DNA from 3 places in the Aeromonas sp. 160P genome. Region 2 is predicted to be linked to each of the others. Evidence: riboswitches for the same ligand, from Rfam matches in the RefSeq annotation. Region 2 holds a riboswitch; each other region holds the start of a gene.
What was found. A riboswitch is a leader RNA that binds a small molecule or an ion and turns the genes downstream of it on or off. The one in region 2 is predicted to bind cyclic di-GMP.
Positions count from the first base shown of each region.

Region 1: linked by a shared signal. The riboswitch ahead of ACY8FN_RS07615 (glycosyl hydrolase family 18 protein) and the one ahead of ACY8FN_RS03160 (immunoglobulin-like domain-containing protein) in region 2 are both predicted to bind cyclic di-GMP.
Region 3: linked by a shared signal. The riboswitch ahead of ACY8FN_RS19595 (glycosyl hydrolase family 18 protein) and the one ahead of ACY8FN_RS03160 (immunoglobulin-like domain-containing protein) in region 2 are both predicted to bind cyclic di-GMP.

Region 1 is NZ_JBUXKV010000001.1:1,596,241-1,606,875, forward strand. Features, by position in the region: gene smrA (DNA endonuclease SmrA) at 101-682, opposite strand; gene ACY8FN_RS07590 (DUF3149 domain-containing protein) at 872-1,036, opposite strand; gene ACY8FN_RS07595 (TraB/GumN family protein) at 1,174-2,061, opposite strand; gene ACY8FN_RS07600 (DUF1904 family protein) at 2,150-2,482, shown strand; gene ACY8FN_RS07605 (SDR family oxidoreductase) at 2,562-3,389, opposite strand; gene ACY8FN_RS07610 (OprD family outer membrane porin) at 3,531-4,973, opposite strand; cyclic di-GMP riboswitch class I at 5,812-5,894, shown strand; gene ACY8FN_RS07615 (glycosyl hydrolase family 18 protein) at 6,010-9,039, shown strand; gene ACY8FN_RS07620 (chemotaxis protein CheV) at 9,178-10,122, shown strand; gene ACY8FN_RS07625 (arylesterase) at 10,305-10,635, opposite strand, start outside.
Region 2 is NZ_JBUXKV010000001.1:659,407-670,041, forward strand. Features, by position in the region: gene ACY8FN_RS03150 (putative bifunctional diguanylate cyclase/phosphodiesterase) at 1-1,658, opposite strand, end outside; gene prlC (oligopeptidase A) at 1,865-3,907, opposite strand; cyclic di-GMP riboswitch class I at 4,369-4,453, shown strand; gene ACY8FN_RS03160 (immunoglobulin-like domain-containing protein) at 4,501-6,696, shown strand; gene hemB (porphobilinogen synthase) at 6,858-7,874, opposite strand; gene ACY8FN_RS03170 (TatD family hydrolase) at 7,878-8,663, opposite strand; gene tatC (twin-arginine translocase subunit TatC) at 8,852-9,607, opposite strand; gene tatB (Sec-independent protein translocase protein TatB) at 9,604-10,068, opposite strand; gene tatA (Sec-independent protein translocase subunit TatA) at 10,072-10,323, opposite strand; gene ubiB (ubiquinone biosynthesis regulatory protein kinase UbiB) at 10,366-10,635, opposite strand, start outside.
Region 3 is NZ_JBUXKV010000001.1:4,212,188-4,222,822, reverse strand. Features, by position in the region: gene ACY8FN_RS19600 (glycosyl hydrolase family 18 protein) at 1-2,111, shown strand, start outside; cyclic di-GMP riboswitch class I at 2,627-2,714, shown strand; gene ACY8FN_RS19595 (glycosyl hydrolase family 18 protein) at 2,813-5,434, shown strand; gene ACY8FN_RS19590 (glycoside hydrolase family 19 protein) at 5,513-7,444, shown strand; tRNA gene ACY8FN_RS19585 (tRNA-Ala) at 8,220-8,295, shown strand; tRNA gene ACY8FN_RS19580 (tRNA-Ala) at 8,324-8,399, shown strand; tRNA gene ACY8FN_RS19575 (tRNA-Ala) at 8,463-8,538, shown strand; tRNA gene ACY8FN_RS19570 (tRNA-Ala) at 8,594-8,669, shown strand; tRNA gene ACY8FN_RS19565 (tRNA-Ala) at 8,704-8,779, shown strand; gene yajD (HNH nuclease YajD) at 8,920-9,267, shown strand; gene rstA (two-component system response regulator RstA) at 9,428-10,138, shown strand; gene rstB (two-component system sensor histidine kinase RstB) at 10,160-10,635, shown strand, end outside.

The DNA of each region.
Region 1 (10,635 bases), 940 kb from region 2:
CCGTACCTGGCATGATCGGGGCCGTTCGATGCTAACACCGCCGTCCCGTCGTTGACCACCTTCACGCAGGTGGGCCAAAGGCGTAGTGGCGGGAGGCGGGTTAGCCAAGCCGCTTCTGGTGCCGTTCGCGGTTTTCCGCTTTTTTGCGCTCGCTCTTGCGCAGCAGCACGTAGAGGGCGCCGCTGCCGCCGTGGCGATGCTCGGCGCTGTGGACCGCCATGACGGCGGGCAGTTGCGGCAACCAGGCGCTGACATAGCTTTTCAGCAGGGCACGCGGGGTGCTGCGCTCCCCCTTGCCGTGCAGGATCAGCAGGCAGCGGATATCCCGGACTTCACAATCCGCAATGAACTGCACCAGCGTCTGGCGCGCTTCGTTGAGGGTTTTCTGGTGCAAATCCAAGCTTGCCTGCAGCTCATATTTGCCGAGCCGCAGCTTCTTGTAGACCCCCTCCTGCACTCCATCGCGCTTGAAGCCGACGATTTCGTGCGGGTCGCGCATCTCGATAGCCTCCATGGTGAGGTGGTCGAGGGCGAGTTGCTGCGCGGTGGCAGCCTGACGGCGAGCGAGTTGCGCCTCGGTCGGGGCGGATTTGGCCGCCTGGGGATGGATGTTGTCGCTGCGAATGGGCCGCACGTCGGCCACTTCATTCATAAATAGCGAGAGTTCGTCGTTATGAGACACAGCAGGCTCCCCATAAGAAAAAGTGGGGGCCATTATAACGGCCGTAACCGGCACGGAAAACGGGGAAAGCAGGAGGGGATAAGAGGGAGCACCAGCATAAAAACCGGGGCGGTCTGGCCTGGGAATCAATGTCGTGAAAGGTAAAACAGCACAGGCGGTCAGTGTGAACTGCCGCCTGGGGTCAGGGGATTATTTCCCCGCTTTGGGTTGCTGTGAATGAGGCGGCTGCGAGTGCATCACCTTGTAGATGAAGTAGGCCGCGTAAGAGCTGATCAGCAAGAAGGTGCCGATAATCACCAGCATCGACATCAATCCCACGCTATTGCCAAACATCAGGTCCAGCCAAAAGTCCATTTTATTGCTCCTGTCACCCGGTTGATGACAGGCATGATAAATACCTCTTTGCCCCGTTTGGGATGATTCCGATCAACTCCCTTGATGGTTGTTTAATAACCAGCACAGATCTGTGATCGTTCTCACTGGACTCCTTACTACTGAGCCTGCACCGGACTTGGGATGGTGAGCGGGGTAATGTGCCACCCCTGTTGCTCCAGCAGTGCCAGCAATCCCTGTTCGCCGTAAAGGTGCAGGGCACCTACCACGATAAAGCTCTCGTTGGGCAGGGTGGACCATTTTTTCAGCCAGTTGTGGTTGCGCTCGGCCAGCAGGGTCTGCTCCATCCAGCTCTGTAGCGCGGGTGGGGCCATCTCCTCCTTGAGCAGATTGATCAGGGCTGCCTCATCCCCCTGCTGCCACGCCTTCATCACGGCGGCGAATCCGCTCTCCAGCATCGGCAGCTCATCCAGGGTGCTGGCGAGCATCAGGGTCTGGTTGTCACCTACGCTGGCCAGATAACCCAACTGCTCCAGCAGGGTTTCAAAGCCTACCACCTGCTTGCTCTCTTTGGCGGCCCGGGTGGCAAAGTGCTGGTCTACCCCGAGTTCACTGTTGAAATCGGAGCGGGCCATGGCGGCCTGGGTCAGGGTAATGGCGGCAAACCAGGGGCGCAGGGTGGCGAGGGTAGCCTCGTCGATGCCATAGCGGGCGCCCGCCATCAGGGTGCGTTGATAGAGCTCGGCAGGCAGATGATCCTTGAGGGGTTTGCCATCCACCAGTCGGGTGAGGGAGCCGGTCTGTTGCCACTGATCCGGCGTGATGCTGTTCATGTCCACCTCCATCACCAGTGCCCGGCTCTGCAGCCAGGCCCGCTCCACCGGCTCGGGCAGAGGATAAAGGGCAGGCTTGCCCGCATGGATGGAGCCCAGCAGCCAGTGTTGCTGATTGCCCTTGCTCACCCGATAAAACGCGGGATCGGCAAAGGCGTGCAGCGGTAGCAGCAGGCAGAGCAGGAAGGCAAAGAGGGTGCGATGAAATCTCATGGGGATCCTTAATATGCGCCGGGTGACTTCTCTTGCTGACAATAACTCCTATGATAAGTCCTCATTTCAGATAACCAAGAGGTTTGCCATGCCCCATCTTCGTTTTCGCGCCGTGACGCTCGATACCCTGCGACAGCTGAGCGGCCCGCTGCTGGCCGAGCTTTGCGAGCTGACCGGTGGCAAGCCGGAATTTGTCACCATGGAGCGGGTGGAGAGCTGCTGGATCCGCAACGGTGAGCCAGAGGCGGGTTTTCCGTTTGTCGAGCTGCACTGGTTTGAACGGCCGCAGGAGATGCAGGATGCCGCCGCACGTCTTATCACGCGCCATCTGAAACAGCTGCTGGGGGAGCAGACCTATGTGGTGGTGCAGGTGATCCCCATGGTCAAGAGCGCTTACTACAGCAATGGCGAGCACTATTGAAGAGAGGATAAACGTCGGGTTAGGTCGCTACGCGGCTAACTCAATCTACGCTACTGGATGCTTATCGCCAATCACGGGATCAGGCCGATTTGGCCAGCAGTTTGTCGAGCCAGCGAGTGGGCAGGATCCGTTTTAGCAGTGCAAAAATTCTGGTCGGGGTGGTCACCGGATAGCGAGCCTTTGGATTGGCGTGGGTCAGTGCGTGCAGCAGTGGCGGGATACACGCCTCGCTGGGGAGGGTAAAGCCACTGGTGGCCCCCTCTTTTTCCAGCCGGGTCAGGGTCTGGTGGTAGGCTGACTGGTGGCGGCTCTGGGCCGGATCGATGTGACGTAAAAAGGCGCTGCGGGCATTGGCGCGAAAACGGGTATCGATGGGGCCCGGTTCGATCAGGCTGATATGTACCCCGCTGCCCGCCAGCTCGAGGCGCAGGGTGTCGCTGTATCCTTCCAGTGCAAACTTGCTGGCGTTGTAGGCGCCGCGGAACTTCATGGCAACCAGCCCCAGTACCGAGCTGTTCTGCACTATCCGGCCCTCTTTGGCCTCCAGCATCGGCGGCAGTACCTGCCGGATCAGATGGTGCCAGCCAAACAGATTGGTATTGAACTGCTCCCTGAGCGCCTCGGTGGGCAGATCTTCCAGCGCACCCGGCTGGCCATAGGCGCCGTTGTTGAACAGGCCATAGAGATGGCCGCCCGCCAGATGGAGCGCCGCACTGGCGCCTAGCTCGATGGAGGCGGGATCCGCCAGATCCAGCTGTACCGCCAGCAATCCCTGTTGCTGCAAACGGGCCACATCTTCCGCCTTGCGCGCCGAGGCGATCACGGTAAAACCGTGCTGGCCCAGCGCCTGCGCGGCGGCGAGGCCAATACCGCTGGAACAACCGGTGATCAGAACAAAACGGGGCATGATGGCGTCCTTGTAACTGCTGGCAGAAGTGTGCGGGCTGGTGTGCGGATAAAACCCTTATCCGGCTCGCATGTTAGCCTGCCAACCGTAAAAAAGAAAACCGGGCCAAGTGGCCCGGTTTGCTGACATCGTATTGCCTGATTACATGATGGTAAACGGAGCAATGATGTGGAACTTGACGTCACGTTCGGAAGTAAACATGTTCGGGTAATACCAGCTGCCCAATTCGTCTTGTTTGTTGTTGTAATCGGTGAAGTGCAGTTTGAACAGAGTACCTTTCAGCTTGCCATCTTGTACGGTGTACATGACATCGAAGTTAGCTGCCCACTCTTTACCGTCAACACGAGTGCTGTTGCCATTTTCGGCATCCCAGCCGTAAGCACCAGATACACCGACAGTCCAACCAGGCGCACCAACCAGGTCATCCAGAGAACGAGTCACGCCAGCAAACAACGCTTTCTCGTTGTTTTCGTTCCAGTCGGAACGGGAGTCCCACCAAATTTCGTTGGCACCTTGAGAGTTTGCATAGCCAGTAGTCAAACGAGGTAGATAGTTACCCAAATCGCCTTCCGCTTTGGTCCACATCCCCTCCAGACGGAAACTGTACTGGGCATAGTTCCAAGCTGCAGTCAGTGCTTGCTGCCATGCCAGACCGTTATAGTCATTGTTTTCAGTATCAGATCCGTAGAATTGGTAGCTGGTGGAGAGGCCGCCCAGTACGTCAAACTTGTGAGCAAGTTTAAAGTGGTAACTGTCCATATAGCCTTCGGACTGACCGAAGGAACCGGTCACAGCAGTACCATTTTCGAAGGTATAACGGGCAGCTAAGCCGTGGATATAGTCGATGCTATTTTCATCGTTAAATGCAGTACTGCCTGCATACATCGACTTTTTAGAGAATCCAGCAGTCTCTTTAAACCATGGTGCTTTGTATTCATCGGCAATTGCGTAAGTGAGGTAGAGACCGCCAAAGTTGCCTTCGACTTGACCACCACGATAGGTACCCGGCTGATAGGACCAGTTAACACCAATCACACCAGGAACGTACAATTGTGTATAACCACCTTTAGCTGTAACACTGTCACCCAATTTAAATTTCAGTGCCGCGTTAGAAAGGCTAAACCCGCCTTCCGAAACGCCATCCATTTTTCCGCCCCATTGTCTGCCAATGAAGCTGAACTCGTTTTCTTCGTTAACACCATTGGTTTCATCAATTGAAAGGTCGTAAGCACCGAAACCACCGAGATCTAAGCCGATGAAATCCCACGCGTAACCAGAGTTAAAATTCAGGGCGACTTGAGCAGTGGCGTGGCTTAGGTTGGATTTGTATTTACCAGCTTTAGGATTTGGAATTTGTTTGTCTGGGTCGTTTGGGTCAGCCATCATAGGCCCTTCCACGCGCTGACGATCACGCTGGAAGTAGAACAGGCCACCGCTCAGTTTGGCATCATCGGCAAAGGCCTCATAGGATTTGCCGTAGGTTGGGCTCATCATGTCCTGAGCAGCCAATGCCATGCCGGGGGCGACCAGAGCGGCTACCACAGCGGCACTCAAAGCGGCGCGCTTGAAGATCACTTTTTCCATTTTTATTGCTCCTGATTTTATGGACTTAGCTTTTTTTCCGGCAGTTGGCATCGGGCCTACCGCTCGGTATTGGCATTGCAATCAAAACCCCTAAGGGGAAAAAATCTTGTCTTGGTTACCTGCGAACCCGGATGTCTTGGCACATCTGTGGTTGGCGATCCTGATCATCACATGTTGTTTTTTTATGTTCCGATTCTTGGCTATCGGACAACCATAAGAGTACGTTCGCGGTGCGAAATATCAATGAAAAGTTCCCGTCATGTTTCAAAAGTATGACCGAGTGCAAATATTCATTACCGCACCTGCAATCTGTTACATCCCCAGTATCGCGGCAATAAAAGCGTTTTCTCTTGGCTGTAGCCTGCGTTCACACTGGTTTTTATCAATCAGGGTCCGAGTAGAGCAATTAACCTCGTTGTAACAGATAAATTTTCGTTACAAAAAAACTATTCGCCATATGTTTGCCAGCTGTCACGGGAGGGAAGCGAGACGTTTGGGCCTGCTGACTGAGGTGGTGAAAACCTGAGTCATGACACATGATTTAGGTGTTCCTTTTTTATTTTTGCCAGTGATTCCATAGCCTTGGCTCGTTGACCAAGGGCGCGCATTGTCACATTTCTGGCATGTCGTACCAGTGAGCCAACGCACATTACGGGGATGCAAATGAGGGTGATTTTGGTTTTTTTGACTTGGCTAACAGTATGAAATTAATGATAAAAACATTAATTTCGGCTGACTGAAAACGGAGGGGGCGGCGGAAACTCACATATTTTCTTTCGAGAATTAAGATTGAGGCTCTGCAGGTTGCTTCCTATACTCGGCCTGTTCCTCACGGAACCCAGGTAAAGGGCAAACCGGTAGTGATGTCGGGGCGCAATGCCTCCGGTCTTGATCATGGATCCAGATAGCGGGGTTTCCCTGGGTGAGGGTGGTTTTTGTGGCAGGTCCATTGCCAGTTGTCTGCGCCCATCATGCAGGTTGCGATTGTTCTTTGCCTTGGTGACCAACGCCAAGACAAAACAAGGAAGATAACAATATGCGACAGCTCTTCAGACCCAGCAGGCTTGCCATGCTGGTCGCCCTTGCGGCTGCGCCCGCCTGGGCTCAGGCCGCTTATCCCGCCTACAAATCCGGTACTGCCTACAAGGCTGGCGATATCGTCAGCAACGTCGGCGCGCTCTACGAGTGCAAAGAATTTCCCTATTCAGGCTGGTGCGGGGCATCTCCTTATCACTATGAACCGGGCGTTGGTGTGGTCTGGGCCGATGCCTGGAGGCTCTATGGCGGCGAGGTGCCACCCCCGGCGCTCGGCGTAGCTGTCAGCTCACCGGCTGCCGGTGCCAGTTTCAATGAAGGTGCCAGCGTGGCGCTGGCGGTGAGCTTGAGCGGCCCGGTGACTGCATTGGTCAAAGTCGAATACCTCATCGACGGCAAGCTGGTCGCTACGGCGAGCGCCGCTCCCTGGAATGCCAGCTGGAGTGCCGCCGGAGTGGGGGCCCATGCTCTGAAAGCCAGGGCGCTGGATAAAGATGGCAAGGTGTTGAGTGAAGCGGATTCCAGCTTCAAGGTCGCCGCCGTGGTGGCACCAGAGGCGCCCAAGGCGAGCATCAGCAGCCCGGCCAATGGCGCCAAGGTGACGCTGGGTCGCAGTGTGGCGGTGAGCGGCAATGTCACCGATGCCAATAACGATGTGGCCAAAGTCGAGCTCTATGTCGACGGCAAGAAGATGGGTGAAGATACCACTGCTCCCTGGCAGGTCAATTGGACGCCGGATGCCAAAGGCAGTGCTGCCCTCAAGCTGGTGGCCACCGACAAGACCAATCTGAGCGGCGAGTCGGCGGCGGTAACCGTCACTGTCGAAGAGGCCGCGTTGCCGCCAGATGGGGGAAACCTCTCCTGTGATATCCGTCAGATCTACCGTCCGGATGGCTACGAGTGCATGGGGGATGACCACGCCCGTCGGGTCATCGGCTATTTCACCTCCTGGCGCACCGGCAAGAATGGCCTGCCAGCCTATCTGGTGAGCGACATTCCGTGGAACAAGATCACTCACATCAACTATGCCTTCGCGGCTGTGGATGAGCAGAGCCACCTGATCAAGGTGGACGATGCTGCTACCAAGATGACCTGGGACGGCGTGCCGGGTGCCGAGATGGATCCTGAATTCGCCTACAAGGGCCACTTCAACCTGCTGTCGAAGTACAAGAAGCAGTATCCGGACGTGAAGACCCTGATCTCGGTAGGGGGCTGGGCTGATACCCGCGGTTTCTACACCGCCACCACCAAGGGCGACTGCTCGGTCAATACCGACGGCATCAATGCCCTCGCCAACTCGGCAGTCGGTTTCATCCGTCAGTACGGCTTTGACGGGGTCGATATCGATTACGAATACCCCACCTCCATGAAGGATGCGGGCAATCCTAACGACTTCCCGCTCTCCAACCAGTGCCGGGCCAAGCTGTTTGCCAACTACGAGGTGCTGATGAAGACCTTGCGGGCGCGGCTCGACAACGCTGGTTACGAAGATGGCCGCAAGTACATGTTGACCATCGCCTCACCGGCGTCGGCCTATTTGCTGCGCGGGATGGAGAACTTCCAGGTCACCCAGTACCTCGATTACGTCAACTTGATGACCTATGACTTCCACGGTGCCTGGAACAACTTTGTCGGCCACAACGCGGCGCTGTTTGATAACAAGGCTGATGGAGAGTTGGCCAACTGGGGCGTCTATACCCAGAAAGAGTTTGGCGGCATCGGTTACCTCAATGCGGCCTGGTCGGCACACTACTTCCGTGGTGCGCTGGCAGCCGGCAAGATCAACGTCGGTGTGCCCTATTACACCCGCGGTTGGCAAGGGGTCAGTGGTGGCACCCACGGTCTGGGTGGCAAGGCGGCCCTGCCGAGCCAGAGCGATTGCCAACCCGGCACCGGTGGCAGCACCATTCCGTGCGGCAACGGGGCGGTCGGCATCGACAACATCTGGCATGATCTCGACAAGAACGGCAAAGAGATCGGCGGTGGCGCCGTGCCCATGTGGCATGCCAAGAACCTGGAGAACGCGGCCAGCCTCGGCATCACTACCCTGCCGAGCTACGGCACAGCCTGGGGTCTGGATCCCAACAACCCTGCTCACGTGATGCAAGGCAAGTATGTGCGTTACTACGATGACAAGGCCCACGCGCCCTGGCTGTGGAACGAAGAGAAGAAAGTGTTCCTCTCCACCGAAGATGAAGAGTCAATGGGCCACAAGCTCGACTACATCATCAACCGTGGTCTGGGTGGTGTGATGTTCTGGGAGATGGCGGGCGACTACGCGTTCGATCCTGCCAAGAACGAGTACGGGATGGGGGATACCCTGACCACGCTCGCCTACGACAAGTTCGCCAAGGCGACGAAGTACCACACCAAGCAGAACGATCTGGCAGCTCCGGCGGCCCAGCTCGACATCGCAGTGAGCCTCTCCGGCTTCAAGGAAGGGGACTCCAACTACCCGATCAACCCGACCCTCAAGCTCACCAACAACTCGACCCAGACCATTCCGGGCGGTACCCGTATCGAGTTCCTGGTTCCGACCTCTACCTCCGATACCATTACCGACCAGAGCGGCATGGGGCTGAAAGTGGTTGAGAGCGGTGGCAACCAGAACTCCGACGGCATTGCGGGCGAGAAGGACTTTCACAAGGTAGGGCTGACCCTGCCGACCTGGAAGGCCTGGACACCGGGAGCTGATGTGGAAGTGGCGCTGACCTACTATCTGCCAGCCGCCGGTGTGCCGAGCGGTATCCGCATCATCAGCGGCAACCAGACCGCCGGTCTCAAGGCCGAGTTCCCGACTCTGCCAGAGGCGGTGCTGGGTTCCGGTGGTGGTGATAATCCGGGGACCACTTGCAGCAGTCAGAGCATTAATCCTGCATCTTACAAGGCCTATCCGACCTGGCCGCAGGGGGACCATGCCAATGGCGGCGATCGCATTACCCATAACAAGGTGGTGTGGCAGGCCAACTGGTGGACCAGCAGCGAGCCCAAGGCAACCGACGGCAGCTGGAAATCTGTATGTAGTTATTAATCTTGAAATCAATGAGATAAGTGGGGCTTCGGCCTCACTTTTTTTGTCTGGTTGGTCGATCTGGTTGAAAATGCGCCTGCCTTTCCTGGCGGGCAGCCTCTATAATAGAGTCGATTAATAAACAGATGGACGTTGCATATGGCGAGTATATTGGATTCAGTTGATCAACGAACTCAGCTAGTCGGTGAAAACCGCCTGGAGTTGTTGATGTTCCGTCTCGGCACCCGCCAGATCTTTGCCATCAACGTCTTCAAAGTGCGGGAAGTGGTCAAACTGCCGCACCTCAGCCGAATGCCCGGTTCTCACCACAATATCAGCGGTGTGGCCAACATCCGTGGCACCTCGATCCCGGTGATCAATCTGCGCAGTGCCATCGGTATGCGCCACATGCCCATCGACAGTGAATCCAACCTCATCATCACCGAATACAACCGCACCATTCAGGGCTTTTTGGTGGGGCAGGTGGCCAACATCGTCAACATGACCTGGAAGGATATTTTGCCGCCACCGCGCTCTGCTGGGCGTGCCAACTACCTCACCGCCATCACCCGTATTCCGGATGACGGCGTCGATCAGATCGTCGAAATCATCGATGTGGAGAAGGTGTTGGCGGAGATCATCACCTATGACATCCGTATTTCAGAAGAGGTGCTGGATCGGGATATCCTGCCCGAGATGCATGGTCGCAAGGTGCTGATCGTCGATGACTCCAGTACTGCCCGTAATCTGGTGCGAGAAACCTTGATGCAACTGGGCCTTGAAATCATTGAATGTCAGGATGGCTTGCAGGCGCTTAACCTGCTGAAAGGTTGGTGTGATGCAGGCAAGAAGGTGACCGACGAGATTTTGCTGATGATCACCGATGCCGAGATGCCGGAGATGGACGGCTACCGTCTGACCCACGAGGTGCGCAGCGATCCGCGTATGTCCGATCTCTTTATCACCCTCAACACCTCCCTCAGTGGCAACTTCAACGAAGCCATGGTCAAGAAGGTGGGCTGCGACCGCTTTATCTCCAAGTTCCAGCCCGACCTGCTGGTGGGGGTGGCCCAGGAGCGGCTGCGTCAGGTGCTGGAAAGCTGAGAAGTTGCCTGCCGGTTATGCTAAATCAATAACAACACATCCCGCTTCGGCGGGATGTGTTGTTATTGGGTATTGGCGATGGATTGGTTGAATCAAGGTGCCACGCAGAGATCGTCGACCGCTCAAAACATCCGATTTTGGCGGGATGTTTGTTTATGGGATGTTGACTCAGAGAGGCGGGTTTATTGGTTGAGCAGTGGCTCCATAAAGCGGGCAACCTTATCGCGGATTTGGGGCTGGGCCGCCGGGGTGGGATGAATACCATCGTTCATCATAAGTTCAGGGCGCAGCGCAATATCATCCATAAAGAAGGGGAGCAGCGGCAGATCGTTAGACTGGGCCAACTCGGGAAAGATCTGTTCGAACTGGCGCAGATAGCGGGCACCGTAGTTGCGGGGCAGCTGGATTTGGGTCAACACCACACGGGTCTGCTGCTCCTTGGCGAGCGCGATCATGCTGGCCAGATTTTGGCGGGTAATGGTCGGTGCGAAGCCGCGCAGGCCATCGTTGCCC
Region 2 (10,635 bases):
AGCTCGTCGCTCTCGCTGCCATCGACCGGACAAAGGGTCATGCCGATGGTCGCGGTGACATAGAGCTGCTGGTTGGCCAGCATAAAGGGACGGGCGAAGCTGCCGATCACCTGTTTGGCAAACACCTCCGCCTGACGGCGAGTGACGATACCGGGCACCAGAAAGGCAAACTCGTCGCCGCCGATACGGGCCACCATATCTTCGGTACGCACCCGGCTCACCAGTCGATCCGATACCTCCCGCAACAGGGCATCACCGGCCTGGTGATCCATGCTGTTGTTGACCGCCTTGAAGTTATTGAGATCGAGCACCATCAGGGAAAAGCGTTCGCCCCGCTCGCAAAAACGACTCAAACAGCGGCTAAACAACCAGCGGTTGGGCAGGCTGGTGAGGGTGTCATAGTTTGCTTGGGCGGCGATCTTCTGCTCAGCCTGCTTGGTTTGGGAAAGATCGCTGAAAATGGCGATATATTGCTGGATTTTTCCCGCTTCACGCAGGGTACTTATCATCAGCTGCTGCGGATAGAGCTTGCCGTTCTTGCGCTTGTTCCACACCTCGCCGCGCCACACCCCCACCCGCTCCAGCGCATGGTACATGTCGGCATAGAAGGTCTGATCGTGTAGCCCGGACTTGAGGATGCTGGGACGCTGGCCACGGGCCTCGTCACCACTGTAACCGGTGATCTGCTCGAAGGCCGGGTTGACCGAGATGATGCGGCTATCGGCATCACACACCAGAATGGCTTCGGAGAGGTTGTCATAGACCCGGTGGGAAAGTTTAAGCTGTTCGGCATGACGCTTGAGAGGATCGATATTCTCCAGCAGCACCATCAGGTAGTCCGGCTGCTGTTGCTCGTCAGTGATAAGGGTAACCGTGACCCGCCCCCACAGGATCTCCCCCCCTTTGCGCAGGTAGCGCTTCTCCAGCGTAAAACGACTGCACTCACCACGGTGAATTTGCTGGTAGCACTCGAGACTGCGTTGCCAGTCCTCGGGGTGATTGATGTCAGAGATGGATCGCTGCAGCAGCTCGTCGAGGGAATAACCCAACATCCTTTCAATAGCCGGATTGGCCCAGAGGATCCGGCCAGTGAGATCCAGCTTGCCGATCCCCACCGGAGCCTCAAAAAGCATGCTCTGCAACACTTGGGGGGCATCAGGCACTGGCTGCGGCAGCTGTCGCTGCAACAGCAACGCCAGCTCGCGGCCCGCCAGTGGCCCCAGCAGCCTGAGCAAGCCCATCACCCGGCCCATATCGGTTTGGGGCTGGCGATAGAGCAAACTGCAGACACCTATGGTCTCGCCGTCAGCATTCTTGAGGGCAATCCCGACATACGCCCGGGCTTGCCACTGGCGGGCAAGTGGCATCTCGGGGAACAGCTGTAGCAGACGATCGCTGAACCAGGCCTCGCCCTCCTGCCAGGTAATAGCATCAGGGGTGGTCGTCAGTTGCAGCGTCAGGGTATCGGGGTCAAGGGAGGAGGGATAGGCCGCCTGTACCGTCAAGTGGGTGTCATTGAACGCCCCACTGGAGATCAGGACGACATCAGCCATCACAGCAGCGGCGATTTCACTCACAAAAGTATCGAAATATCCCCGCCCGCTCGAATGAGCCAGACTGGAGATGATTTGATAGACGGAATCGAGAGCTCGCCTCATGGCAAGTGGCTTTCTCACCTTGACTGATTAGAACACGACTCTACTGAAGAGCCGCGGGCAGTGCAAATATGCAGTCAGCAAGATATTAAAAAGACTCGAAAAAAGGGACCATAAGGTCCCTTTTTGTCGCACCAGTCACAAATTGACCCTACAAGGTCATAAATATGTACCTGCTTGAAGCTCACCCCGGTTCTGGAGGAGAGATATCACGCAGCGATCCCGCTGTGGCGCAGCAGGGCATCCACCTTGGGCTCGCGGCCACGGAAGGCACGGAACAGCTCCATTGGCTCTTTCGAGCCCCCCTTCTCCAGAATGTGCTTCAGGAAGGATTGGCCGGTGACCGGATTGAAAATCCCCTCCTCCTCGAAGCGGGAGAAGGCGTCAGCAGAGAGCACTTCAGCCCACTTATAGCTGTAGTAACCCGCCGCATAGCCACCGGCAAAAATGTGGGAGAAGCTGTGCTGGAAGCGGTTGAACTCGGGTGGCGTCATCACCGCCACCTGACTGCGCACTTCAGCCAGCAGGTTCGGGATTTGATCCGGGTTGGCCGGGTCAAATGTCTGATGCAACCGGAAGTCAAACAGAGAAAACTCCAGCTGGCGCAGCATCTGCATCGCCGCCTGGAAGTTGCGGGCCGTCAGCATCTTCTCCAGCAGATCAGCAGGCAGCGGTTCGCCGGTCTCATGATGGCCAGAGATAAAGGCCAGCGCCTCGGACTCCCAGCACCAGTTCTCGAGGAACTGGCTCGGCAGCTCCACCGCATCCCAGGCCACGCCGTTGATCCCGGCGACACCGGCCACGTCGATGCGGGTCAGCATATGATGAATACCGTGACCGAACTCGTGGAACAAGGTGACCACTTCGTTGTGGGTAAACAGCGCTGGCTTGCCATCCACCGGGCCGTTGAAGTTGCAGGTCAGGTAGGCCACCGGCTTTTGCAGCGAGCCATCCTGACGGTAACGACGACCCAGGCACACATCCATCCAGGCGCCGCCCTGCTTGTGTTCACGGGCGTAGAGATCGAGGTAGAAGCTACCACGCAGCTCATCCTCGGCATCGAAGATGTCGTAGAAGCGCACGTCCGGGTGCCAGGTATCAATGCCGAGACGCTCGCGCACCTTCATGCCAAACACCCGCTTCACCACTTCGAACAGCCCCTTCACCACCTTGCTGGCGGGGAAGTAGGGGCGCAACTGCTCGTCGGAGATGGAGAATTTGTGCTGCTTGAGCTTCTCGGCGTAATAGGCGAGATCCCAGGCGGCCAGCTCGCTCTGACCATGTTGCTCGGTGGCGAAGGCGCGGATCTCCTCCAGCTCGGCTTTGCCTTGCGGCAGGGATTTGGCCGCCAGATCGGTGAGAAAGCTCACCACCTGTTCGGTCTTGTCCGCCATCTTGGTCGCCAGCGACAGCTCGGCATAGTTGGCAAAGCCAAGCAGCTGGGCCAGTTCGCGGCGCAAGGTGAGCAGCTCGCTCATGATGGCGGAGTTGTCCCACTTACCCCCGTTGGGGCCCTGATCCGAGGCGCGAGTGGTGAAGGCCTGATACATCTCGGCACGCAGTTCGCGGTTGTCCGAGTACATCATCACCGGCAGATAGGAGGGGATATCCAGAGTGAACAGCCACCCCTCTTTGCCCTTGAGTTCGGCCATCTGACGGGCAGCAGCCCGCACGCTGTCGGGCAGACCGGCCAGTTCGGCTTCCTCGGTCACCGGCTTGTGCCAGCCCTGGGTGGCATCCAGCACATTGTTGCTGAAGCGGGAGGCCAGCTCGGAGAGACGGGCCTGAATTTCGCCGTAACGCTGCTGCGCCTCGGCAGGCAGACCGATACCGGAGAGGCGGAAATCGCGCAGGGTATTGAGGATTTCCTTGCGCTGGGCGCCGCTCAGCAGCGGGAAGTCATCGCTTTGGGAGAGGCCAAGATAGGCTTGATAGAGCCCTTCATGCTGGCCGACATAAGTCTGGAACTCAGAGAGCAGCGGCAGGCAGGCATCATGTGCCACTCGTAGCGCTTCGCTGTTAAGGACGGAATTAAGGTGGCTGACCGGTGACCAGATCCGAGCCAGACGGTCATTGACCTCTTCCAGCGGGGCAATCAGGCTATCCCAGGTGTGGGTTTCATTCTGGGCCAGCACATCGCTGATCTTCTGCTTGCAGTCAGCGATCGCCTGCACCACGGCAGCTTGCACCTGCTCTGGCTGGATCTGGCTGAAAGGGGGCAGTGCATCCATTGTCAGCAAAGGGTTATTCATCCCGGTTACCTCTTGTTAGGTCTTGAACAGACCGCTTTATCAGCTCTGTATGGTTTTCTAACATGTGGGCAACCCATGCAATAATCAAGCTGGAATCACACTCCAGCCCCCTTTTTGCCATCCGTCTCACAACCGGGGTGCCGCCAGCCAGCCGGGGGCCACCTCGCGTCAGCTAATGACACAGGCCGCAGCCCTTGTTCCCCATCATTCCCGTGCTACTGATAGGCATGCCACCGGTGGCGAGCATCAGGGTAAATTCCTCACCAACCCTGTGGCCATCAGGCTTTCCCCCCTCTTCGAACATCCTGTTATTTAAACAAAGACCCTCTGGAACACTTTGAATTATTAACTTTTTCCAAAATGTGACATACAGAAGAGCACGTTGATTAATTTATCTTCCCTCTCCTACCATATGCGGCTAATTTGGGGGGCCACTTGATTGTCTGTGCCACACAGAGGTCGGGTGAAAAAGGCAAGGTGGCTCGAAAGACCACCACGCAAAGCCACCGGTCTAAGGGATTTTCCTATGACAGCGGAGCTGCCCCCGAAGCCCATCCCCTGATGGGCCTCCTTTTGCAACGTACGGAGCAACAATGAACAAGTTCAAACTCTCCCTGCTGGGCTGCCTGATCGGCGCCACCAGCCCCATGCTGCACGCCGCCAGCGCAGGCCAGAACATGGTCAACCCGCAATCTGGCGTGGTAGTCGGCTACTGGCACAACTGGTGCGGCGGCGCTGGCTACAAGGGTGGCGTCGCCCCCTGCGTCAAGCTCGATCAGGTCAACCCGCAATACAACGTGGTCGATGTCTCCTTCATGAAGGTCTATGGCAGCAACCCGATCCCGACCTTCAAGCTGGATACCGGCACCGGCATGAATGAAAGCCAGTTCATCGAACAGATCGCTGAACTGAACCGTCAGGGCCGCGCCGTGCTGCTGGCACTGGGCGGTGCCGATGCCCACATCGAGCTGCGCACCGGCCAGGAGCAAGCCTTCGCTGACGAGATCATTCGTCTGGTGGAGACCTACGGTTTTGACGGTCTGGACATCGATCTGGAGCAAACCGCAGTCACCGCTGCCAACAACCAGACCGTGATCCCGGCCGCCCTGCGCATCGTCAAAGATCACTATCGTGCCCAGGGGAAAAACTTCCTCATCACCATGGCGCCCGAGTTCCCCTACCTGACCGCCAACGGCCTCTACACCCCCTATCTGCGGGCGCTGGAAGGTTACTATGACTGGATCAACCCCCAGTTCTACAACCAGGGTGGCGACGGTATCTGGATCGACGGCTTCGGCTGGATTGCCCAGAACAACGATGCCCTGAAAGAAGAGTTCATCTACTACATGGCGGACTCGCTGATCAACGGCACCCGTGGCTACTACAAGATCCCCCACGACAAGCTGGTGTTCGGCATCCCGACCAACATCGACGCCGCCGCCACTGGCTACGTCACCAATCCGCAAGATCTGTTCGATGCCTTCAACAAGCTGAAGAGCCAGGGCCAGCCCCTGCGCGGCGTGATGACCTGGTCCATCAACTGGGACATGGGTCGTAACGCCGCTGGTCAGGCCTACAACGAATCCTTCATCAAGAGCTACGGCCCCTTCATCCACGAGCAGGAGATCACTCCGCCGATCGACAACGGCAAGCCGGTGTTCAGTGGCGTGAGCGATACCCGCATCAAGCAGGGCACCGCCTTTGATCCCATGGCCGGTGTCACCGCCAACGACAAGGAAGATGGCGACCTGACTGGCCAGATCCTGGTGGAAGGTTCGGTAGACAACCAGCGCATCGGTCTCTACCCCCTCACCTACAAGGTGAGCGATCGTGACAACAACGTCACCGAACAGCTGCGTAGCGTCGAAGTCTATAGCATGAAGCCGGTATTCAGCGGCGTCACCGACACCACGCTGGAGCTGGGTACCCCCTTCGATCCGATGACCGGCGTCAGCGCGAATGACGAAGAAGATGGTGACCTGACTGCCCAGATCAAGGTCAGCGGCAGCGTCGACAGCAACAAGGTCGGTCGCTACACCCTCACCTATCAGGTGACCGACAGTGCCGGTCAGCTGGTGACCCAGCAGCGCAACGTGACCGTCAAGGAGCAGGGCGCTATCTGTGAAAACGGTTGGGATGCCAAGAAGGTCTACGTCGGCGGCGACATCGTCAGCCACAACGGCAAGAACTGGCTGGCTGGCTGGTGGACCCAGAACGAAGAGCCGGGTACCACAGGTGACTGGGGTGTCTGGAAAGTTCAGGGTGACAGCGACTGTGACGGTGGCAACAAGCCGCCGGTGATCGACAGCAGCGACTTCACCGTTGGCGCCATGGCCAGCGAGTACACCATAGTCAACGGTCAGGTCAGCATCCGTTTCAACGTGACTACCGCCAACCCGGTACAGATCACTGCGACCCTGGAGCAGAGCGGCCGCAGCCACGGCACCACCAGCAGCAAAGTGAATGGCACCAGCTCGCTGGTACTGCAAGGCAGCAACGTCACTGACGGCAGCTATGAAGTGGTCATCAGCGGTCTGGCTGACGGCCAGAAGCCGGTGGTACAGCGCTTCCCGGTCACCCTGGCTGAAGAGAGCGACAACGGCGGCAACGATGGCGACTACCCGGCCTATGCCCCCAACACCAGCTATCAGGCCGGTGATCGGGTCAGCAACGCCGGCGGCAACTTCGAGTGCAAACCCTGGCCGTACAGCGGCTGGTGTGGTGGCTCTACCAGCCACTATGCACCGGGTACCGGCTCTGCCTGGAGCGATGCCTGGACCAAGCTGTAATCAGCAGGTCATAACCAAGAGGGAGCCGCTGGCTCCCTCCACCACGTCGCATCAACCGCGATTGGCACAGCCCGGAGTTATCTCCGGGCGACATTCATAACGAAAGAGGGGAGCCATTGGCTCCCCTCTTTTCTATCCGTTACACGCTCGGTCACGTCTGCTTAACGGGCATCTTCCTTCAGCCACTGCGCCACGCGCTTGGCGAAATAGGTGAGGATGCCGTCGGCCCCGGCCCGCTTGAAGCAGAGCAGGGACTCCATGATGCACTCCTTCTCTTTCAGCCAGCCGTTCTGGATCGCCGCCATGTGCATGGCGTACTCACCACTAACCTGATAAGCGAAAGTCGGCACGCCAAACTGATCCTTCACCTGACGGATCACGTCCAGATAGGGCATGCCCGGCTTGACCATCACGCTGTCAGCCCCTTCCTGAATATCCAGCGCCACTTCGTGCAAGGCTTCGTTGCTGTTGGCCGGATCCATCTGATAGGTGGCCTTGTTGCTCTTGCCGAGGTTGCCGGCAGAGCCAACCGCATCACGGAATGGGCCGTAGTAGCAGGAAGCGTACTTGGCGGAGTAGGCCATGATCTGGGTGTTGATGAAGCCGTTCTCTTCCAGCGCAGCGCGGATGGCACCGATGCGGCCATCCATCATGTCGGACGGCGCGACTATGTCGACCCCGGCCTCGGCATGGGAGAGCGCCTGCTTGATCAAGATCTCGGTGGTGATGTCGTTCAGCACATAGCCTTCATCATCGATGATACCGTCCTGACCGTGGGTGGTGAACGGATCGAGCGCCACGTCGGTGATCACCCCCAGCTCCGGGAAGCGGGCCTTGAGGGCACGCACGGTGCGCTGGGCCAGTCCGTCCGGGCTGTAGGCCTCTTCCGCCATCAGGCTCTTGCTCTGAAGCGGGGTGACCGGGAACAGGGCGATGGCGGGCACGCCCAGCTCTACCAGCTCGGCAGCCTCCTCCAGCAGCAGATCGATGGAGAGACGCTCCACCCCCGGCATGGAGGGAACGGCTTCCCGGCGGTTCTCCCCTTCCAGCACAAACACCGGATAGATGAGATCGTTGACGGTCAGTACGTTCTCGCGCACCAGACGACGGCTGAAATCATGTTTGCGCACTCGGCGCAGGCGGCGGCCCGGAAAGGCGCCCGGAAGAGTTGTAGCCATGAATCACTCCTGGAGAGGAAGTTGGAAGAACGCGGCGGAGGTGGCCCGGGTGTGGGCCAGCAAGGCCTCGGGCGCTTCACCACGACAGGCCGCCACCACCTTGGCGATATGCGGCAAAAAAGCGGGTTCGTTGCGTTTCGGGCGGGGTTTCAGATCCCGTGGCACCAGATAGGGGGCATCGGTCTCGATCATCAGCCGACCGGCCGGAATGCGGGCTACCTGCTCGCGCAGCAGCTGACCGCGCCGCTCGTCACAGAGCCAGCCGGTCACCCCGATATGCAGTCCCAGCGCCAGACACTCGTCCAGTTCTTCATCGGAGCCGGTGAAGCAGTGCAACACAGCCCCCGGCAGCTTCGGCAACCAGGGGCGGAGGATCTCGATGAAACGGGCGTGCGCATCACGACAATGCAGAAACACCGGCATCCCGAGCTCGGCGGCCAGTGCCAGCTGGGCGTCGAATACCGCATCCTGTACCGGACGGGGGGAGAAGTCGCGGTTGTAGTCGAGGCCACACTCACCAATGGCCACCACCTGCGGCAGCGCCGCCAGCTCGCGAAGGGCGGGCAGGGTCGCCTCATCGACACTCTTGGCATCGTGAGGATGGACCCCTGCGGTGGAGAAGCAGTAGCCCGGCCAGCGGGCGGCAAGCTCGGCGCTGTCGCGGCTGCCAGCCAGATCCGTACCGGTGAGGATCAGTGCTTCCACCCCGGCGGCGCGGGCGCGGGCTACCAGCTCAGGCTGCTCACCGGCGAACTGGCTGCTGGTCAGGTTTAAACCGATATCGATCATGGGATAAGACGTTCCGAACAAAAGGAATACATATCAGGCATTTGAAAACCATCTACTCGATGGGCCAACACCATACGCCTCGAACGGGAGCATGAAAAGAGGAAGGGAGCCTTAGCTCCCCTCGTTCTGCTATTCCTGCGGACTTCGTCATCCTCTCGCCGTCCGGCAAAAAGGTGACGAACAGAGCCTCAGCTCTCCCCATCCGGTTGTTCCTGTTGCTCTTCATCCTCTTTCTTCACATAGAAGCGGGCGAAGAACAGACCTACCTCCCACAGCGCCCACATCGGGATGGCGAGCAGGGTCTGGGAGAAGACATCAGGCGGCGTCAGCAGCATGCCGACCACAAACACCCCGACGATGACGTAGGGGCGCTTCTCCTTCAGGCTCTGGGGCGTGGTCACCCCGGTCCAGCACAGCAGTATGGTGGCCACCGGAATTTCGAACGCCACCCCGAACGCGAAGAACAGGGTCAGTACGAAGTCCAGATAGCTAGCGATATCGGTCGCCACCGTCACGCCGACGGGGGCGGTACTGGTGAAGAAACCGAACACCAGCGGGAACACCACGTAGTAGGCAAACGCCATCCCTGCATAGAACAGCAGGGCTGTCGAGACCACCAACGGCATAATCAAACGCCGCTCATGCTGGTACAGACCCGGGGCAATAAAGGCCCAGGCCTGATAGAGCAGATAGGGGATCGCCACGAAGAAGGAGACCACCAGAGTCAGCTTGATCGGCGTCAGGAAGGGGGTCGCCACATCCGTCGCGATCATGCTGGTCCCTTCCGGCAGCTGGCTGAGCAGCGGTTGGGCCACGAAGTCGTAGATGTTGTTGGAGAAGTAGATCAGTGCGATAAACACGATCAGGATGGCCGAGATGGATCGCAGCAAGCGGGTTCTCAGCTCAACCAGATGGCTGATCAGGGGTTGCTCGGCCAGACTCATGGCTTCACCTCCTCTTTCACTGCTGACTCGCCGACTGGCACAAGCTCGCTCTCCCGCTGGCTGTTGACCGGCGGCACGTCGTGGCTCAGCTGTACCGCAGGCTCCACCGGCGTGGCAGGTTCAACCTGGGCGACCGGCTCGGGGCGCGGCGGACGGATCTCGTTCTCCACCTGATAGGGGCGATTGACCGACTGGGCCGCCGCCTTGAGCTGTTCGATGGACTCCTGCAGCTCGGGACTCAAGTTACTCATCTGCAGCTGTTCCGCCTTCTTCAGATCGTTGTGCAGCTCTTGCAACTTGAGCTCCTGTTCCAGCTCGGACTTGACCGAATTGGCGGTCGAACGAATGAGGCGGATCCAGTGGGTAGCCGTACGAATGGCAACCGGCAGCCGCTCGGGCCCCAGTACCACCAGTGCTACCACACCGATGACGACCAGCTCCCAAAAACCGATATCAAACATGGCTTAGGCCTGATCTTTGTCTTTCTGCTTGGCAGCATCGCCACTCTGACCAGCCGCTTCGTTCAGCTGTTTCGGGGGAAACTCGGCATCTTTCTGCTCGGCCTTGGCATCGGCCGGATCGTCGGAGAGTGCTTTCTTGAACCCTTTGACCGCGGCCCCCAGATCACCGCCAATCCCGCGCAGTTTCTTGGTACCGAACAGCAGCACGACGATGACTGCGATGATCAACAATTGCCAAATACTGATACCACCCATGACTTTCTCTCCAGAGCAGGCGCCTGATGGCGCGGTTTTTGTTTAATTGGAACGGGTTCGCAACCAGCCAACCAGCCAGCAGAGGGCTGCACCGGCGAGACTGATTTGTCCCCACTCAATATGTTGTTTTTGGGTCAGCAAGAATACACCCGCCAATAGCAGGCTGGCTCCAACCCCTAAGAGGTAGCGGGCCTGCCCTTGGCGACGACTGTGACGACTGAACTCGGCAAACATCTGGTCGAAATGACGCTGCTGATGACGGGTCTGGCGCAGGGTCTCATAGACCAGCTCCGGCAGCTCCGGCAGTTTCTC
Region 3 (10,635 bases), 3.6 Mb from region 2:
ATTACGTGGAGTGGGGGGTCTATGGCCGCAAGTTTACCGTCGACAAGATCCCGGCCCAGAACCTGACCCATATCCTCTATGGTTTCACCCCCATCTGCGGCGGGGATGGCCTCAACGACAGTCTCAAAGGGATCGAAGGGAGCTTCCAGGCGCTGCAGAAGGCGTGTGCTGGCCGCGCCGACTTCAAGGTGGCGATGCACGATCCCTGGGCTGCCATCCAGATGCCGCAAGGCCGCCTTACCGCCCATGACGAGCCTTACAAGGGCAACTTTGGCAACCTGATGGCACTCAAGCAGGCCTATCCGAACCTCAAGATCCTCCCCTCGGTCGGTGGCTGGACTCTCTCCGACCCCTTCTACTTCCTCGGTGACAAAACCAAGCGCGATGTGTTCGTCGGCTCGGTGAAGGAGTTCCTGCAGACCTGGAAGTTCTTCGACGGTGTGGATATCGACTGGGAGTACCCGGGCGGACAGGGCGCCAACCCGAAACTGGGCAGCCCGAGCGATGGTGCCACCTATGTGACCCTGATGAAGGAGCTGCGGGCCATGCTCGACGAGCTGGAGGCCGAGACCGGTCGCCAGTATGAGCTCACCTCGGCCATCGGGGCAGGGGGCGACAAGATCCAGGATGTGGACTACAAGGCGGCCCAGCCTTACATGGATCACATCTTCATGATGACCTACGACTACAACGGTGGCTGGAGCAACACCGAGCTGGGTCACCAGACCAACCTCTATGCGGCGAGCTGGGATCCCAATACCAAGTACACCACCGACAAGGCGGTCAATCAGCTGCTGGCGCAGGGGGTTGACCCCGGCAAGCTGGTGGTCGGGGCCGCTATGTATGGCCGTGGCTGGACCGGGGTGAGCGGTTATCAGGGCAACAACCCCTTCACCGGCAAGGCGACCGGCAAGGTGAAAGGCACCTGGGAAGATGGGGTGGTGGATTACCGCGACATCGTCAACAACCGGATGGGGGCTGGCTGGGAGCAGGGTTACGACGAAGTGGCCGAGGGGCCCTATCTGTTCAAGGCGGCGACCGGCGATCTCATCACCTATGACAACGAGCGTTCGGTCAAGGCCAAGGGGCAGTATGTGCTGGCCAACAAGCTCGGTGGCCTCTTCTCCTGGGAGATCGATGCCGACAACGGCGACATCCTCAACGCCATGCATGAAGGATTGGGCCACGGCAGTGGCATCACGCCGCCGGTCAACAAGCCGCCATTGGCCAACGCGGGCAGTGACCTCAAGGTGACCGGCCCGGCCGAGGTGACGCTGGATGGTTCGGCCTCTCACGATCCGGAGAACAGCGCTCTCAGCTACAGCTGGAAGCAGATCTCCGGGCCGCAGGCTGGCTTGCTCGATGCCACTCAAGCCAAGGCCCGCGTGGTATTGAACGCCGTGGCAGCCGACATCAATCTGGTGTTCGAGCTGACGGTGACCGATGACCAGCAGTTGAGTGCCAAGGATCAGGTGGTGGTGACCAACAAGGCGCCGCAAGCCAACCTGGCGCCGGTGGTGAGCGTGCCAGCCACGGCATCTGTAGAGTCGGGCAAGCAAGTGACCATCAAGGCCACCGCCTCCGATCCGAACGGTGATCCCCTGACCTATCAGTGGAGCGTGCCGGCAGGCCTCACCGCGACAGGCCAGAACAGCGCCACCCTGATAGTGACCGGCCCGAGCGTGACCAGCGACACCGGCTATGACCTGAGCCTCACCGTCTCCGACGGCGGGCTGGATGCCAGCGCGGCAACCCGTCTGACGGTCAAACCGGCCAGCGGCGGTGGTGGCTGCACGGCGACCGATCCGGATGCAGTCAATTGGCCAGTCTGGAAAGCGGCAACCACCTATAACAGCGGTGACAAGGTGAGCCACAACCAGCTGGTGTGGCAGGCCAAGTACTGGACTCAGGGCAACGAGCCGAGCCGCACCACGGATCAGTGGCTGCTGGTGAGCAAGGTGCAACTGGGTTGGGATGCCAATGTGGCCTACAACGGTGGCGAGATCACCACTTATAACGGCCGTCAGTGGAAGGCGCAGTACTGGACCAAGGGCAGCGAGCCCGGCAAACACGACGTCTGGCAGGATGTGGGGGCCGCCAGCTGTAAATAAGAGTTGAATGGTCACGGGGCATGCCAGTCATGCCCCGTTTTTTTTGTCTGGCAATCAGTGCCAGCGCCTCTTTACCCCACCGCGCTCTGACATTCAGTGGGCCACCACGCCACTTTTTGGTTAGGGGCGGTACTGGCGACCCCGGGCGTAAAGTCAAACGAACAATTTTGTCGTATCTGAATGGTCAATTGGGTGGGGGGAGGCTGCGGGGCCGGTGACAAAAGCGCGCTGATAAAACCATTATTAATTCATGTTCAGGGTGGTATTTCGTAAATGACACTTTTGTTAGTTATTGTTTTTTATCGGTTTATTTTATGGCTCGATCCATGGCCAAGCCATGGCCTCTGTTGTTGTGAACAAAGTGTATGTTTCAATCATCTGGCTTTAAACAATTAACCCTTAAAAATTAAACACTTGTGGCGTTTCTTTTCGAGGGAAAAGGCAATGGTCGGATTTGTTTAATCCCTTGAATACCCATATAGTCAATCAGTGATTATTTATCGCCGAGAATAAAGTTGTGCTAAGGGCAAACCGATTGAAAAGTCGGGACGCAAAGCTTCCGGTTTAAGGGACATGTTTACCTAAGATAGCGGGGCCACCACAGTGTTATGCAGACTGCCTTTGCCAAGGGGTGGTCATCTTTGTGTTACCTGTCGTGTTGCGTTGCCCTTTCGTTTTTCAATAACGTAAAGGAAAGCAATATGCTAAGTCCAAAACCTGCGTTGCTGGCCATGATGGTCGGTAGCCTGCTCGCCTCATCGGCCGCCTATGCCGCCGCTCCCGGTAAACCCGCCATTGGTTGGGGCCCTACCAAGTTTGCCATTGTCGAAGTCAATCCCTCCGCGAGTGCATACAACCAACTGGTGACCCGCAAAGACGCCGCCGATGTCACCGTTACCTGGAACATCTGGAGTGGCGATATTGGCCAGACCGCCAAAGTGCTGCTGGATGGCAAGGAAGTGTGGTCAGGTCCCTCTTCTGCGGCCGGCACCGCCACCTTCAAGGTGAACAAAGGTGGTCGCTATCAGATGCAGGTCGCGCTGTGCAACGGCGATGGTTGCACCCTGTCTGATGCCAAAGAGATCCTGATTGCCGATACTGATGGTAGTCACCTTGTTCCGCTCAAGCCGACTCTGCAAGAACACAACAAGCCCTATGCCAACAAATCCGGCAAGGTTGTCGGTACCTACTTCGTTGAGTGGGGCGTTTATGGTCGAAATTTCCCGGTAAACAAGATCCCGGCACAGAACCTGACCCATATCCTCTATGGCTTCACCCCTATTTGCGGCGGTGATGGCATCAACGACAGCCTCAAAGAGATCGAAAACGGCAACAGCTTCCGAGCGCTGCAAAAATCCTGTGCCGGTCGCGAAGATTTCAAGGTTGCGATCCACGATCCTTGGGCTGCGATACAAGCGCCACAAGGCACGCTGGGTGCCTGGGACGAGCCCTACAAGGGCAACTTCGGTAACCTGATGGCCCTCAAGCAGGCCTATCCGGACCTGAAGATCCTCCCTTCCGTCGGCGGCTGGACTCTCTCCGACCCCTTCTACTTCATGCATGACAAGGCAAAGCGTGACGTGTTCGTCGCCTCGGTCAAAGAGTTCCTGCAGACCTGGAAGTTCTTTGACGGCGTCGATATCGACTATGAGTTTCCGGGTGGTGACGGCGCCAACCCCAACCTGGGCGACAAGACCAAGGATGGGGCTACCTATGTGCTGATCATGAAAGAGCTGCGCGCCATGCTCGACGAGCTGGAAGCAGAGACCGGTCGCACCTATGAGCTGACCTCTGCCATCGGTGCCGGTTATGACAAGATTGAAGATGTGGATTACAAGGCTGCCCAGCAGTACATGGATTACCTCTTCGTGATGAGCTACGACTACAACGGTGGCTGGAGCAATACCCAGCTGGGTCATCAGGCCAACCTGTATCAAGCGACCAATGGCTCCGCCAACAAGCGTTACAACACCAATGAAGCGGTCAATCTGCTATTGGCACAAGGTGTCGACTCCGAAAAACTGGTGGTCGGTGCGGCGGCTTATGGCCGTGGCTGGAAAGGGGTGAGCGGCTATCAGGGCAACGATCCCTTCACCGGTACCGCAACTGGCAAGATCAAGGGTACCTGGGAAGATGGCGTGGTCGATTATCGCCAGATCGTCAATAACCACATGGGTGCGGGTTGGGAATACAACTACGACGAGACCGCAGAAGCGGCGACCCTGTTCAAGCCCTCCACTGGCGAGCTGATCACTTATGATGACGATCGCTCCGTCAAGGCCAAGGGCCAGTATGTGCTGGCCAACAAGCTGGGTGGCCTCTTCTCCTGGGAGATCGATGCCGATAACGGCGACATCCTCAACGCCATGCATGAAGGCCTCGGTCATGGTGAAGGGATCACCCCGCCAGTCAACAAGCCGCCGGTAGCCAATGCGGGCAGCGATGTGGCGGTGACCGGCCCGGCCACCCTGATGCTGGATGGTTCCGCCTCCCACGATCCGGAAAAGGGTACCCTGACCTACAGCTGGAAGCAGATCTCCGGTCCGCAGGCCGTACTGGGTGATACCACGCAAGCCAAGGTTCGGGCCGATGTGAACGCCGTCAGTGCCGATACCCAACTGGTATTCGAGCTGACCGTGACCGATGACCAGCAACTGGCTGCCAAGGATCAGGTGGTGGTGACCAACAAGGCACCGCAACCCAACCTGCCTCCGGTCGTTACGCTGCCTGCCAGCTTCAAAGTAGAAGAGGGCAAGCAGGTGAGCATCACTGCCAAGGCATCCGATCCCAATGGCGACGAGCTGATCTACCAATGGCAAGTGCCTGCCGGGATCACGGCCACCGGCCAGAACAGCGAGACTCTGGTCGTCACTGGCCCCGCAGTGGATGTCGAGACTGGCTATGACCTGACCCTGACCGTCTCCGATGGCGCACTCGACGCCAGCGCAGCAACTCGTCTTACCGTTACGCCGATTAACGATGGCGGTGAAGGTGGCGACAGCTGTACCACCACAGACCCTGAAGCTGCCAACCAGCCTGCATGGCAGGCCAGCAAGGTCTACAACGGTGGTGACAAGGTCAGCCATAACCAGCTGGTATGGCGTGCCAAATACTGGACCCAGGGCAATGAACCGAGCCGCACTGCGGATCAGTGGTCACTGGAGAGCCAGGTTGATCTGGGCTGGAACGCTGCTGTTGTCTACAACGGTGGGGACCTGACCAACCACAACGGTCGTCAATGGAAGGCCAAGTGGTGGACTCAAGGTAATGAGCCGGGCAAGCACGATGTCTGGGTTGATGTCGGTGCAGCAAGCTGCCGTTAAGTTGAGATCATTATGATTGTGGCGGGGTCTGTTCAGACCCCGTTTTTGTCTGCTAATAAAGTTAAGAGAGCAACAATAATGAAAAAAAATCGCATCACCCTTCTGCTTGCCGGCTTGATGCTGAGCGGCCACCTGTGGGCGGCCGAAGCATACGACATCAACAAATCCTATCCGGGCGGTAGCCAGGTCAACTACAACGGCCAGGTGTTCGAGGCCAAGTGGTGGGTCAACCCGGGCCAGACTCCCGGTATGGCGGCTGCCAACGAGTGGGATACCCCGTGGAAGCTGATCGGCGAAGGTGAAGTGACCCCGCCGGACAATGGCGACGGTGACGACAAGCCCACTCCGCCCACACCAACACCTACGCCGCCGGATGGCACCACAGCTCCTGTCTATATGAGCCAGGCAGAGCTGGATGCCAAAGAGCAGACGCTGACTGACTTCCCCGGAATGGAAGCGGTCAAGACATCTATCGCTACCCGCGACAATCTGGTGGTGGAAGCGGTGCAAGCGGGCCGTGCCGACAACCCGGATAACGTCAAGCTGGTGGAGAGCCTGCTCAGCGAGAGCCAGTTCAACTACCTGTTCCCGCTGCGTGCCCCCGAGTACAGCTATCGTGGTCTGCTGCAGGCGGCTGCCAAGTTCCCGGCCCTGTGCAGCAACTACAGCGATGGTCGCGATGCCGAGGCTATCTGTCGCAAGACCCTGGCGACCATGTTTGCCCACTTCGCCCAGGAGACCGGTGGCCACGAGAGCTGGCGTCCGGAAGCCGAATGGCGTCAGGCGCTGGTCTATGTCCGTGAAATGGGCTGGACCGAAGCGATGCGCGGCGGCTACAACGCCGAGTGCAGCCCCAGCGTATGGCAGGGTCAGCAGTGGCCATGCGGCACCTTCGACAATGGCGAGTTCAAGAGCTATTTCGGTCGTGGTGCCAAGCAGCTCTCTTACAACTACAACTACGGCCCCTTCTCCGAGGCGATGTTTGGCACGGTGCGCACCCTGCTCGACCAGCCGGAGCTGGTGGCTGACAGCTGGTTGAACCTTGCCAGCGCGGTGTTCTTCTACACCTATCCGCAGCCGCCCAAGCCTTCCATGTTGCACGTCATCGACGGCACCTGGCAGCCGAACGAGCATGACAAGCAGAACGGTCTGGTACCCGGTTTCGGGGTGACTACCCAGATCATCAACGGTGGCGTTGAGTGTGGCGGCAATGCCGAGCATGCCCAGTCCCAGAACCGTATCAACTACTACCGCGAGTTTGCCAACTACCTCGCCGTGCCGGTACCGGCTGACGAAGTGCTGGGTTGCAAAGGGATGAAGTACTTTGACAACGAAGGCGCCGGTGCCCTGCCTATCTATTGGGAGCAGGACTGGAGCTATGTGGCCGAGAATCCGAACGGCGGCAAGAGCTATGCGTGCAAGCTGGTGGGTTACCAGACCCGTTTCAGCGCCTTCAAGGAGGGGGATTACACCCGCTGCGTCCAGCACTTCTATCCCGAGCTGGTGATTGAAGATAATGGCGGTGGTACCAACCTGCCACCGGTGGCCAGCATCACAGGCCCGGCGCAGGCCGAAGGCGGCAGCAAGGTAACCCTGTCGGCGCAGCACTCCAGCGATCCGGAAGGCAAGCCGCTGGCGTATGCCTGGACCATTCCGGCTGGTGCTTCTGCCCCGGCACTGGATCAGGTCACGCTGGAGCTGACCCTGCCCAAGCCGGCCAGCGATACCAAGCTGGATATCAAGCTGATGGTGACCGATGAAGGGAACCTGAGCCGCAGCGCTAACCACGCTCTGCTGGTCAAAGGGGAAGAGGGGGGCGTAACCCCACCGGATGGTGACTACCCGGCCTACAAAGCGGGCACTCCCTATAAAGCGGGCGAGCGCGTCAGCAATGGCGACGCCAGCTACGAGTGCAAACCGCATCCCTACACCGGCTGGTGTTCCGGTGCAGCCTGGGCTTATGAGCCCGGCAAGGGAACCGCATGGAGCGATGCCTGGATTAAGTTGTGATCCGGCAATAAGCCAATGCAATAAAAGATGGGGCCTGCGGGCCCCATTCTTGTTTGGTGGAGTTCAGGTTTGGCCGAGGACTCTCTCTGGCCGGGACAGGACAGCACCTGATGGCGCTGCGATAGGATGTGTGATGTAGTTTTATTACTGTTATTTATGAAACACTTTCACGACTCACTTGCCGTAGCGAAAGTAGTATTCACGGGTGGACGGGGCATAGGCATCTTTCTCTACAATGCCGCTCTTGGTGGTTGCGCCCTTGAGGCGGAACAGGACTGCCAGATTCTCAAACATAGATTACCTCATCGCTCTGTCATTTATGGTTATGGTGTGTGATCTGGATCACGGTTTGATCCTATGGCTATCTGTGAGCTGGATCAACTTTTTATGTTGTAAATTTACCGAAATCATAGAAAGGGTTTTCAAATGCAACATTCTTTATGGAAAGGGTTTCTTGTTCATGGAGAGGGTTTATTGGGGTGATGAGGGCGAGTTTGTTGGCGCACCTGCAATATAAGGCAAGAGAACGGAAGCGTTGCATCGGAAAGGGGCCGGCTGCATAGGCTGCACTCTATCGCGGCTTGAGATCGGAGTTTGAGCCGATTTGTGACATAAAACAGAGAGATAGCATGCTCCTTGCTGGTAAAAACAGCGGACTGCTGCAATTTTGACTAAACGAATCAATGGCGGTTATTTTAGGGTTGACAGCAAAGCTCACGATGCCTATCATCCGCCTCCGTTGCCGGAGATAACTTCGTCAGCGCCGAGGTGAGTTGGGGTTATAGCTCAGCTGGGAGAGCGCTTGCATGGCATGCAAGAGGTCCGCGGTTCGATCCCGCGTAGCTCCACCAAATTCTCCTCGAACAATCTGGAATCAAAGGGGTTATAGCTCAGCTGGGAGAGCGCTTGCATGGCATGCAAGAGGTCCGCGGTTCGATCCCGCGTAGCTCCACCAGGTTCCTGATTGAAATGAAGTACCCAGGGCAGTGCGGTGTGTATCACCCAAGCCGACCTTTGTGGGGTTATAGCTCAGCTGGGAGAGCGCTTGCATGGCATGCAAGAGGTCCGCGGTTCGATCCCGCGTAGCTCCACCACTATTTGCAGTAACAGATGACGGGCCGCCAGAACCCGCTGTCTGAAAAAGAATTTGGGGTTATAGCTCAGCTGGGAGAGCGCTTGCATGGCATGCAAGAGGTCCGCGGTTCGATCCCGCGTAGCTCCACCAAATTCAGAATGACTTTAGGTCATTCACACAAATCGGGGTTATAGCTCAGCTGGGAGAGCGCTTGCATGGCATGCAAGAGGTCCGCGGTTCGATCCCGCGTAGCTCCACCAAATTCTTGTGACAAGAAACAAAAAGGCCACCGCATCGCGGTGGCCTTTTTGTTGTACGAAAATTTTATTTCTCCAGCCGAACAGTGTGGCCGCAGTGCTACCATATTGCATTCACACGTTCAGGAGGGCGGGTATCAATTATGGCAATTATCTCTAAGCACTATGCGCAGTTGGAAAGCGGCTACCGTGAAAAAGCCCTGAAACTCTATCCCTGGATATGTGGACGCTGCTCTCGGGAGTTCGTGTACTCTAACCTTCGCGAACTGACGGTTCATCACATCGATCACGACCATACCAACAATCCTGAAGATGGCAGTAACTGGGAACTGCTTTGTCTGTACTGTCACGATCATGAGCATTCAAAATACACCGAAGCTTATCAATATGGGTCAACGGTCGTTGCTGGCGAAGATGCCAAAAATGCTGCCGGTGGTGCGACCCATAACCCCTTTGCTGATTTAAAAGCGCGGATGAATAAGAAGTCGTAGAGGGATTGCTGACAGAATGGATTCATACCCCTTTGCGGGTCAGCTCCCTGTGGGTGGTGTAACAGGGACGCAGATGTTCCTGGCGTATGATTGAGCTAGGTGACCTAATTGTTATGCTGGCCGGCATCGTGTCTTCATCGGTTTCGAATGGAACTTTTCTATGCAGCGCATTCTTTTTGTTGAAGATGATCCCGAGATAGGCCAACTCATCAGCCGTTGGCTTGGTCGCCACGATATGGAGGTGATCCTCGAACCCAGAGGGGATATGGCACTGGCCCGGGTCGAGGCCGAACAGCCCGATCTGGTGCTGCTCGATATCATGCTGCCGGGGCAGGATGGCATGTCTCTCTGTCGGGATCTGCGGCCGCGCTTTGACGGCCCCATAGTGATGCTCACCTCGCTGGACAGCGACATGAACCAGATCTTGAGTCTGGAGCTTGGCGCCAACGATTACATCCTCAAAACCACCCCACCGCCGGTGCTGCTTGCCCGCCTGCGGGTGCAGTTTCGCCAGCACCAGCAAACATCAACCCAACCCGTTGCCATCAGCAGCGTTCCTCAGCAACTGCAATTTGGCCGATTGCACGTCGATGGACCGGGTCGGGATGTGCGGCTTGATGGCGAGAGCATTGCCCTCTCGACCGCTGACTTTGATCTGTTGTGGGAGCTCACTTGCCACGCTGGCCAAATATTGGGACGGGAAACTCTCTTTCGCAGCCTGCGCGGTCGGGAGTATGACGGCCAGGATCGCAGCATGGATGTGGCCATCTCCCGCCTGCGCCGCAAGCTCGGGGATGACCCCGACAACCCGACCCGGATCAAGACGGTCCGCCAGAAGGGCTATCTGTTCGTTCCCCACGCCTGGGAATAAACCTCTTTCGGGAGCACCGCCATGCGCCGTCTCTTTATCCAGTTCTATCTGTTGCTGATCGGCTGTTTTACCCTGGCCATCCTGCTGGTGGGCGTGGTCTATCAGGTGACTGCCGAGCGGGCGGGTGACCGCTACCTCGAGCGGATGTTGCAAGGTTCCCTTGGCCTGTTGACCAGCGAGTTAGCGAGAACTCCGCCACAGCGCTGGCCGGAGCGGCTGGCCGAGCAGAGCCGCCAGTTTACCCTGCCCCTCAAGGTCGGCAAACTGGCGCACCAACCACTGGCCAGCGAGGATCAGGCCTTTCTGGCCGCAGGGAACATCGTCATCGTCGAAGAGGATGACACCTTCCTGCAGCGTGTCCCCGATACCGATCAGGTGCTGATCGTTGGCCCGGTTCCTTATCTCTCCTATCTGCACGAACTCCACTGGGTCGATGTGGGGCTGCTGCTGGTGATCGGCCTCTCCCTCGGGCTGCCACTGCTGCTTTGGCTGCGCCC